3 regions of the Bacillus sp. NP247 genome follow, and region 3 is predicted to be linked to each of the others. Evidence: riboswitches for the same ligand, from Rfam matches in the RefSeq annotation. Region 3 holds a riboswitch; each other region holds the start of a gene.
What was found. Region 3 has a riboswitch for S-adenosylmethionine ahead of mtnW (2,3-diketo-5-methylthiopentyl-1-phosphate enolase). Riboswitches for the same ligand answer to the same signal wherever they lie in the genome.
Positions count from the first base shown of each region.

Region 1: it holds a riboswitch for S-adenosylmethionine, as region 3 does, so the genes downstream of both, KPL75_RS13595 (bifunctional O-acetylhomoserine aminocarboxypropyltransferase/cysteine synthase) here and mtnW (2,3-diketo-5-methylthiopentyl-1-phosphate enolase) in region 3, are expected to answer to the same signal.
Region 2: it holds a riboswitch for S-adenosylmethionine, as region 3 does, so the genes downstream of both, KPL75_RS21220 (YezD family protein) here and mtnW (2,3-diketo-5-methylthiopentyl-1-phosphate enolase) in region 3, are expected to answer to the same signal.

Region 1 covers NZ_CP076653.1:2,580,484-2,583,768, forward strand. The annotation lists gene metA (homoserine O-acetyltransferase MetA) at 1-454, opposite strand, end outside; gene KPL75_RS13595 (bifunctional O-acetylhomoserine aminocarboxypropyltransferase/cysteine synthase) at 438-1,736, opposite strand; SAM riboswitch class I at 1,971-2,075, opposite strand; gene KPL75_RS13600 (chloride channel protein) at 2,395-3,285, shown strand, end outside.
Region 2 covers NZ_CP076653.1:4,063,453-4,066,737, reverse strand. The annotation lists gene sat (sulfate adenylyltransferase) at 1-426, opposite strand, end outside; gene KPL75_RS21225 (phosphoadenylyl-sulfate reductase) at 465-1,169, opposite strand; gene KPL75_RS21220 (YezD family protein) at 1,256-1,399, opposite strand; SAM riboswitch class I at 1,472-1,580, opposite strand; gene lysA (diaminopimelate decarboxylase) at 1,851-3,167, opposite strand.
Region 3 covers NZ_CP076653.1:1,309,433-1,312,717, reverse strand. The annotation lists gene KPL75_RS06765 (2-hydroxy-3-keto-5-methylthiopentenyl-1-phosphate phosphatase) at 1-599, opposite strand, end outside; gene mtnW (2,3-diketo-5-methylthiopentyl-1-phosphate enolase) at 596-1,840, opposite strand; SAM riboswitch class I at 1,905-2,010, opposite strand; gene KPL75_RS06755 (pyridoxal phosphate-dependent aminotransferase) at 2,063-3,253, opposite strand; gene KPL75_RS06750 (carbon-nitrogen family hydrolase) at 3,268-3,285, shown strand, end outside.

The DNA of each region.
Region 1 (3,285 bases), 1.3 Mb from region 3:
GATAATACAAACCTGCTTGTGCCCCCCAGCAAATATGAAGCGTAGATGTTACATTCGTTTTTGAATACTCCATAATACGTCCAAGCTCTTCCCAATAATCTACCTCTTCAAAAGAAAGAGTTTCAACTGGTGCTCCTGTAATAATGAGTCCATCAAATTTTTCATTCTCAATATCACGGAATGTTTTATAGAAGCTCGTTAAATGGTCCTGCGCTACATTGCGAGACAGATGTGATTCCATATGAAGTAAATGAACATCTAATTGCAACGGTGTATTTCCAATTAAACGAAGTAATTGCGCCTCTGTTTCTTGCTTTGTAGGCATTAAATTTAATATAGCAATTTTCAAAGCACGTATATCTTGTGTTACTGCTCGCTCCTTCGTCATTACAAAAATATTTTCCTTCTGCAATACTTTGCGAGCTGGTAAATCTTTATCAATTATGATCGGCATGTTGTTTGCCTCCGACTAGCGCCGCTTCTAAATCTGCAATAATATCAGAAACATCTTCTATACCGACCGATAAACGGATTAAATCAGATGTAACGCCAGCTAAACGCTGATTTTCTGCGCTTAATTGTCTGTGCGTCGTACTAGCAGGATGTATTACACAAGTTCTTGCATCAGCTACATGCGTTACAAGAGTTGCAAGCTTTACATTTGCGATAAATTCTTTTGCTGCTTCTAATCCGCCCTTAATACCAAATGTTAAAACTCCACTAGCACCTTTTTTCAAATACTTTTGTGCTAACGAGTAATTTTCATTACTATCTAACCCTGGATAATTCACCCATTCAATGCGATCATGATTAGCAAGCCATTTAGCAACTTCGAGAGCATTTTCACTATGACGCTCCATTCGTAAATGCAATGTTTCCAGGCCAATGTTGCTAATATATGCATTGAATGGGCTCATACAGTTTCCGTAGTCTCTTAATAACTGAACGCGTGCTTTCACAATATACGCTGCTGCTCCAAAATTTTGAACATAGCTTACGCCATGATAACTCGGGTCAGGTTCGACAAGTTCAGGGTATTTTCCATTTGTCCAATCGAAGTTCCCTCCATCTATTACAATCCCGCCTAGAGAACTTGCATGGCCATCAATATATTTCGTTGTAGAATGGACAATGATATTTGCCCCATGTTCAAACGCCTGGCATAAATAAGGCGTCGCCAATGTATTATCAACGATAAAAGGTACTTCTAATTCTTTTGCTGCCGCTGAAAGTTCTTTGAAATTCAAAACGTTCATTGCTGGATTTCCTAACGACTCTGCATAAACGAGTTTTGTCTTATCATTAGCAAGTGCCGCAATTTCATCTGCCGTTAAATTAGGATTAAAGAACGTAACATCTATGCCCAGCTTTCGCAAACTCACTCCAAATAAATTAAACGTTCCTCCGTAAACAGTTGAAGAACAAAGTAAATGGTCTCCACTACTGCAAATATTTAAAACCGCAAGCATAATGGCTGCCTGCCCAGAAGCTGTTGCAACAGCCCCTACACCGCCTTCTAAATCTGATAACTTCTGCTCAAATGCAGCTAGAGTAGGATTTCCAATACGCGTATATATATATCCTTCTGCCTCTAAATTAAATAGTGCTGCTAAATCATCTGACGTATCGTATTTATACGTTGTACTTTGATAAAGTGGCAAAACACGCGGCTCACCATTTTTTGGCGTATAGCCACCTTGCACACAAATCGTTCCTTTCCCCCATGATTCTCCCATCTCTCATTCTCCTTTCTTTTATCCCGCTATTTGCGGGTAGTAAGACTCCCACCTCCAAATTCGGCAAATGCGAGGAAGTTAGGTGGGAGATAACTGCCCGATTGATGAAGGCTAATAATTAGCGGGGGAGGGGCAAAACCCCCACTGATTAAAGTTTCACTTTATCCAAAATAAAAAACTGCCCCTTCCCTGAAAACAAGAAAGGAGCAGTTTGAAAACACGCTCTAAGGCTCTTTCTTATCTCTCAGGATTATTACCTGCAGGATTTGGCACAATTCCGTTATACGGCTGTTGCCAAGGTTTCATCGGGCCTGTCCCTCCACCTTTTCTTGATAAGACTATGCAATTACCGTTGATTTTATAGCAATAATTTCCTGATGTCAAATAGTTTTTCTGAATGTTCTAAATTAAACGTAAGGAATTTAATACAAACAATAAAAGAAATATATTCCATATTCATTTGAAAAAGACCTTTTAAAAACTCCAATCCATATATAGAATTAAATAGGTGGTTTAACCGCGTTAGTTTCAAATTTTCATGAGATCCCAATATATTGAATAAGCCACCCCCTCAAAAAGATACTATATATATTCAAGTCATTTCACACTAGCATATTTAATCCTTTCTACATGAAAACTTACATAACGGAGGTAGAACATGACAAATAAAAAAGACATGCACCATATACTCGTCCTATATGGCATTCTTTTAGGCTCTATAGTAGGAGTCACAGTCTGGTCATTTTTAGTTACAATAAATATCGGAATTCACTTTATTTGGGGATACTTACCTACTCTTTTCTCTTCTCCCCCTTATTACACCATTTGTGTAACAATCATCGGTGGTATCCTCGTTGGTTTAGCACAAAAATACTTCGGTACATATCCACGTCTTATGCCGGAAGTGATGGCTGAATATAAAAAAACAGGTAGAATTGAATACCGTTTTGTACATAAAGCTACTTTAACTGCGATTATCGTTTTAATATTTGGAGCTAGTTTAGGACCAGAAGCTGCACTTGTTGGAATTATCGGTGGACTTTGTACATGGGTAGGAGATCGCTTTAAATTTGCTTTAAAGGGAATGAATGAACTAACAGAGGTTGGAATTGGTGCCACTTTAAGTGTTATTTTTAATGCACCATTATTCGGTTATTTAGCTCCGAATGAAAATGAGGGTGAGCAAATTAATGGATTTTCGAAAGGAAAAAAAGCAATCGTATATTTAGCTACCACTTTTGCTGGTTTTTCCGTTTACTTATTACTTAGTAAACTCGATAATCGTGGATCCTTTATTGTTGATTTTGGGGAAGGTTTCCTTTCTCTTAATGAGTGGATTGCTTTTCTTCCACTTGCTAGCACTGGTGCTATAGTTGGTTTCTTTTATTTCAAATTAGAATTCACATTAGAGAAATTAATCCACCCCTTCAGGGAATACAAGGTATCACTTGGAATTATAGGCGGTATTTTATTAGGGGTTACAGGAACTTTTCTCCCGTACACGTTATTTTCAGGGGAACATCAATTAAAAGATTTAGTCGTTGAATGG
Region 2 (3,285 bases), 2.5 Mb from region 3:
AACGTAAACATTTGGTCGTTCATATAATTTTTTCACCCCTGGATGAGCCTCATCCGTCGTTTTATATACAAGTAGCGCTTCTTTTTCTTTATCAGGTGCAAAAATATCTTCTATTTGAATGACACCATATATATTTCTGTCGTTGACAAGTTTTACTTCCTCTCCAGCTTTTAGTCCCGCTGCTACTTCTTCTGTTACTGGTAATGCAATCGGTATACTCCAAACACTACCGTTTACTAAACGAAGCGTTTCTACAACTGAGTCATAATCTCTCTTCCCTAAAAATCCTGTAAGTGGACTATATCCCCCTGTCGCTAGCAGTTCTAAATCACTTAACGCAATGTTGTCTAATTCAATTTCTTTTTCAATTTGTGATACGTCGTATGTCTCATCTACACGGTTTATTAATTCGTTTATTGTAGTCATTTTCTATATCCCCTCTTAGCTTTATTTCAAGATTCATCTTATTGGTAATGAAGACCGCATTCGTTTTTCATTTTCCCGGCCCACCTACCATCTCTTGAATCACCACCCGCACCTACAGGTAACGTACACTTCTCACACCCGATACTTGGATACCCAATATCATGCAATGGGTTATACGGCAAGTTATGTTTATATACATATCGCCACACTTCTTTCCACGTCCAATGAATGAGCGGACAAACTTTAATAGATTGAAAACGATGATCTTGATTTATAAACTTTGTATGCTTACGCGTTTCTAATTGTTCCCTTCTCAAACCCGATATCCACGCCTTTTCCGCTGCAAGTGATTTTTCTAATGGTAAAATTTTCCTAATATTACAACAGAGATTCGGATTGCTTTCCCATAGTTTCTCACCATGCAACTTCGCTTGTTCATCAAGTGTAAGTTCTGGCTGTATTTCTATAATATTTAATGAAGGAAATCGTTCCCGCACTTTTTGAATTAATTCATACGTCTCTTTAAAATGAACATTTGTATCCAAAAATACAACTTTAGCAGATGGATTTACTTGGTTTATAAGGTGCAGTAATACCATACCTTCCACTCCAAAGCTACATGCGTATACAATTTCATCTTTATACTCTTTATAAGCCCAATTTAATACGGATAGCGCGCCTTTCGTTTCATCTTCTTCTGAAAATGAAACACCATTTTCTTCCCACGTTTCATACGTCAACATGTTCTTTCCCCCTGTAAAAGCAAAAAGACGGTTTTAACCTAATAAAATAGGTTAAAACCGCCTCTAGTTTTTCTAGTCAGCGCTTTTTACTTTAAACGTACTTTTTCACTTTTCTCTAATTGAATTACTTTTCCATCTTGCACCACAATTGTAATGGAACCATATTTCATATCAGCAAGCATCGCTTGAACTTTCTCAGATACTTCATCAAAATGTTCCCGTACACTCACGCGAACAGCCCCCCTTTTTATTCATAAAAAAAATCTTTCCCATTTCGAAAAGACTGTTCGGTAATATATTTTACCTTATCTTTCAAAATGGATTCCATTTTGCTGGATTTAGCACCTTGCTTTCTATAAGCAGGTTGCCGAGCTTCGTCGGGCCAGTTCCCTCCGCTTCTCTTGATAAGCTTTGTATTTGTATTTTATCACAATTCTGATTTTTTTCAATCCTAGTTTTCCGATATATTTTAATTATTTTATTTTATCCCGCTATTCGCGGGCATTAAAACTCCCACCTCAAAATTCGGCTGGAGCAAAGAAGTTAGGTGGGAGCCCTGCTGACCGTAAACGCCCGATTCGTGAGGGCTAATGATCAGTGGGGGATGAACAAAACCCCCACTGATTATTGTTTCACTTTATAAAAAAGGAATTGCCCATCCGAACAACTCCTTTTCCCTATTTAAATAAGCTCTTTAATACGTATGCGATCGTTCCCAATAATATTTTCATATGTCTCACGCTCTACAACAATTTGCGATGTTCCGCCTTTCGCAAAGACGACGGCCGGTCTTCGAATACGATTATAATTATTGGCCATCGAGTACCCATATGCCCCCGTACAAGAAACTGCTAGTAAATCGGAAGAAGCAACTTTCGGTAGATTAATATCCCAAATCAGCATGTCTCCACTCTCACAGCATTTCCCAGCAATCGAAACGAGTTCCTCATTCGCATCATTCCCTCGATTCGCTAGCATCGCTTCATAACGTGCGCTATATAAGGCAGGTCTTAAATTATCTGTCATTCCGCCATCCACTGATACATATTTCCGAATACCAGGAATGTCTTTCACAGATCCGACTGTATAAATTGTCGTTCCAGTATCACCTACAATGCTACGACCTGGTTCAACCCATATTTCTGGCAGCGGATATTCACATACTGTAAATTGTTCTCTCACTGCACTTGTTACAGCTCGCACATATGTCTCAAGAGTTAATGGCGTATCTGACTCTGTGTAGCGTATTCCGAATCCTCCGCCCACATTTAACACTTTTACTACATAATTCATTTGCTCTCTCACTTCTTCTAAAAATTGGCGAAGAACTTCAATTGCTCGAACAAAACCAGCCGTTTCAAATATTTGTGATCCGATGTGCGAGTGAATTCCTAGCACATTATAATTTGATTTTTGCAAAGCTAGCTCAATCACTTGCATCGCTTGACCATTTGAAACACCAAATCCAAATTTCGAATCTTCTTGACCTGTTGTTATATATTCGTGTGTATGTGCCTCTACTCCAGGCGTTACACGGATTAATATGTTCACAAATTTCCCATGTTGCATTGCCAAATCATGTAAGATTTCTAATTCTAAGAAATTATCTACTACAAAACAACCGATATTCGCCTGAAGAGCCATAATCATTTCTTCTTCTGTTTTATTATTTCCGTGAAAATGAATACGCGATGCCGGAAAACCAGCTTGGAGCGCAGTATATAATTCCCCTCCAGAAACAACGTCTAAAGACATATTCTCTTCACGAGCTACTCGGCACATCTCCATGCACAAGAACGCCTTGCTTGCATATGCTACTTGATAAGAGAAACCACTTTCTTTAAAAGCACGATGAAACGCGCGGCACTTTCCTCGAATAGACTCTTCATCGTATACATAAAGTGGTGTTCCGTATTGTTTTGCTAGCTGCGTCGTATCGCACCCACCAATTTCTAAGTGTCCTTGCCCATTGATTCGGCTTGTGCCGTGTAAATACATTTGAATTCCTCCCTTATTTCCTCTAAAACTCATAACCCCAATCTTCTATTCATTGCAGCACGCTTTTAGATAGACAAAAAACGCGCGGAACAATGTTCACACGCGTTTCTTATTAGGA
Region 3 (3,285 bases):
GGTGTATAAGCAATATGATTTTCTTCACATTTTGTAATAAGGAAGTCACGGGCAAATACTTTATCTGCTTGTTTTGCTGCTTGTAAATCAGTAATAGAATCTCCTATCACAATATGAAAATCATCTTTAGAGCTTAGTTTACGAATTAATGATGATTTACAGAGACCGCAACTATGCTGACATTGCTCGTCACAAGGGTGCGGCCATTTAACTTCAACAAATTCTCCTGAAAAGTTAGTTGCATTACAATAAATTTGTTCTTTAGGGATTATTTCTTGTAAGAGTGGATAGACGAAGAAATCCATTCCACCTGATATAACGTAAAAGGAAATGTTATTTTCATTAATAAATTGTATGAATTCATGAAAACCTGTACGGATTTCAGCAGTTTCTTGTAAAAACTGAATAATATCATCGTGTAGATTAATAGGTATTAATCGAAATAATTGAGAAACACCTTCTTGAATAGAAAGTTCTTGCGATAAAATTCTTTGCTTTATTTCCTCTGCTTCTGGTGGTGCGAATTTTTCCATAATGGACATAATGTTATCGTTATTTGTAATCGTACCATCGAAATCACAAAACACTTGAATACTCATAATTTCACCTCATGAGAGGGATTGCCCCATATTTGTAGTGCGCTATGCAAATTTATGTCATCTACTTCATGGAGTAGTTTACCTTGCAAAGTAGCATCAATTGCAGTACGGAAAGCTTTTCCACCACCTTGCGCCCCATACGGATGCCCATGTATGCCGCCGCCCGCATTAATAACAACATCTTTACCGAAATCTCGTAGAATAAAGGGAACGAAACCAGGATGAATGCCAGCAGATGGGACAGAGAAACTTTTTTTGAAAAATGCATCGTCTTCAGTTAAATAGTTTGAAATGTTGAGAGCATCTTCCTTTTCTAACGCAACACTTCCGTATGGGGACGGGAATAAAGAAAAATCAGCACCAGCATAACGTAGTAGCTTTCCAAGTAATAATGGAGATGAGACCCCATATAGCTTGGATGCTGAATAAGCACCACTTACAGCAGGGTGTGCCATAATAGGAACTGGGATTTCATCATCTTCTGCAAGTGATTGTAGTACATCTAGTCCGTAAGCAAATACATTAAATAATAGAATATCAGCACCAGCTTGCACTGCGCGTTTCGCATTTTCTTTTAAGTCGAAAGTTCGCCCTGTTAAATTTGCGGCATATAACGTTTTATGGCCGTATGTTTCATATACGGATTGTAAAACTTCTTTTCCAGATACAATTCGCTGCGCAAGTGGTGTTAAGGAGTTCTCAAATAAAATTTCATCATCTTTTACGATATCTACACCACCAATTGCTTGATCGCGTAATTGAGTTTTTAAGTATCCAATATTTCGCCCAATCATTCCTTTGAAAATGCTCATTAAAAGAGGACGGTCATACACTTGTACAAGATTTCGAATACCATCTATACCGAACTTTGGACCAGGGAAATGCTTTTTTAATTCGTCTGAAAACGTTAAGTCAATTAATTTCACTTCGCCATCAAGTGATAGTTTTCCGAATGTAGTTGTTAAAATCGCTGGTAAATCTGGACTGAAATTTAATAATGGATATTCGATTTTAATAATCCCACGTTTTACTTTTTTGCGTAGATACGAATTGATATGTTCTTGTTCATCTAATTCCTCAATATGAATGACGTTGCCTTTATGTTGTTTTAATTGTTCTTGTAATAAATGTGGCAAATGAGTCCAAGAGCCAATTGTTAAACCGAGTGCAATTTGCTCAGCCTTTTTGTCTAAGTTATGTGAATCGTCATGGATTAAATACGTCGCTATAATTCCGCTCATTGTTATAACCTCCTAGTTAAATAAAAAAACCTCTCAGCTAAGGAGAGGTTTTTTTACAACCAGCTCCTTATCTGTCAGCGTAATGCTGCGAGAATTAGCACCGTGTCTACAATTGTAGATCGGTTGCCGGGCTTCGTCGGGCTCGTCCCTCCACCTGCTCTTGATAAGAAGTATTTAGAAATGTTTAAATTTTTAAGATAACTGAATTTTGTCAGATATTTTTCATGTTGTCAATGACTTTTTGAAAAAATTTAATTTATCAATTCGATTAATTGCTTCTCGTAATCGTTCTTCTGTATGCAAGAGACCAACGCGGACGTATCCTTCACCGTGTTCACCAAATCCAACACCAGGAGCAACTGCAACGTGTGCTTTTTCTAGCAAAATATCAGAAAATTCCTCAGATGTATATCCTTCTGGTACAGGAAGCCATGCAAAGAATGATCCGGTTGGAATATCTACATTCCAACCGATGGAGTGACAAGCTGAAATAAGAGAGTTTCTACGAGATTCGTAACTATTTACAAGGTCTACGACGCAAGATTGTGAACTTAATAGCGCTTCGCGGGCAGCGTCTTGAACTGCACCAAAAATACTAACATACATATGATCTTGCAATAGGTTAATTGTTTCGATGACACTTTCATTCCCCACTGCAAAAGCAATACGCCATCCAGCCATATTGAAAGTTTTGGATAATGTGTAAATTTCAATTCCTGTATCCTTTGCACCGTCTGCTTGCAAGAAACTAACCGGCTTTTGACCATCAAACCCGATAGCACCGTAAGCAAAATCGTGAACGACTAATATATTATGTTTATTAGCAAAATGAATGGTTTCATCAAAGAAATCTTTTGATGCAGTAGCACCAGTAGGATTGTTTGGATAGTTTAAAAACATTAACTTTGTGCGCTCTGCAATAGAGTCATCAATCTTCGTATAATCCGGTAAAAATTTATTTTCCGCGATAAGAGGCATTGTTTCAAATTGCGCTTTTGCTAAAGCAACTCCGGATAAATAATCTGGATAGCCTGGATCTGGAACGAGAATGGTATCACCTGGATTTGTAAAACAAATCGGTAATTCTACTAATCCAGCCTTCCCACCAAACAAAATAGAAACTTCAGTTTTTGGATTTAACTTGACACCGTATTCACGGTTATAGAATGTTGCCACGGCTTCCTTTAAGCTTGCATGTCCGCGAAATGGCGGATATTTATGATGAATGGCCTTTTCCGCAGCATGTTGTAAAGCTTTTACGATATGCTGCGGTGTTGGTTGATCTGGATTACCTTGACCTAGATTAATAACATCGTGACCAGCCGCAACGACTTTGTTAACTTTTGCAACAAGTGAAGCGAAAAATTGTGTTGGCAATGATGTTACTATCTCAGAAGGTTGAAATAATTTCATACTTTCCACCTCTTTTGAAAGTTGTTACAATT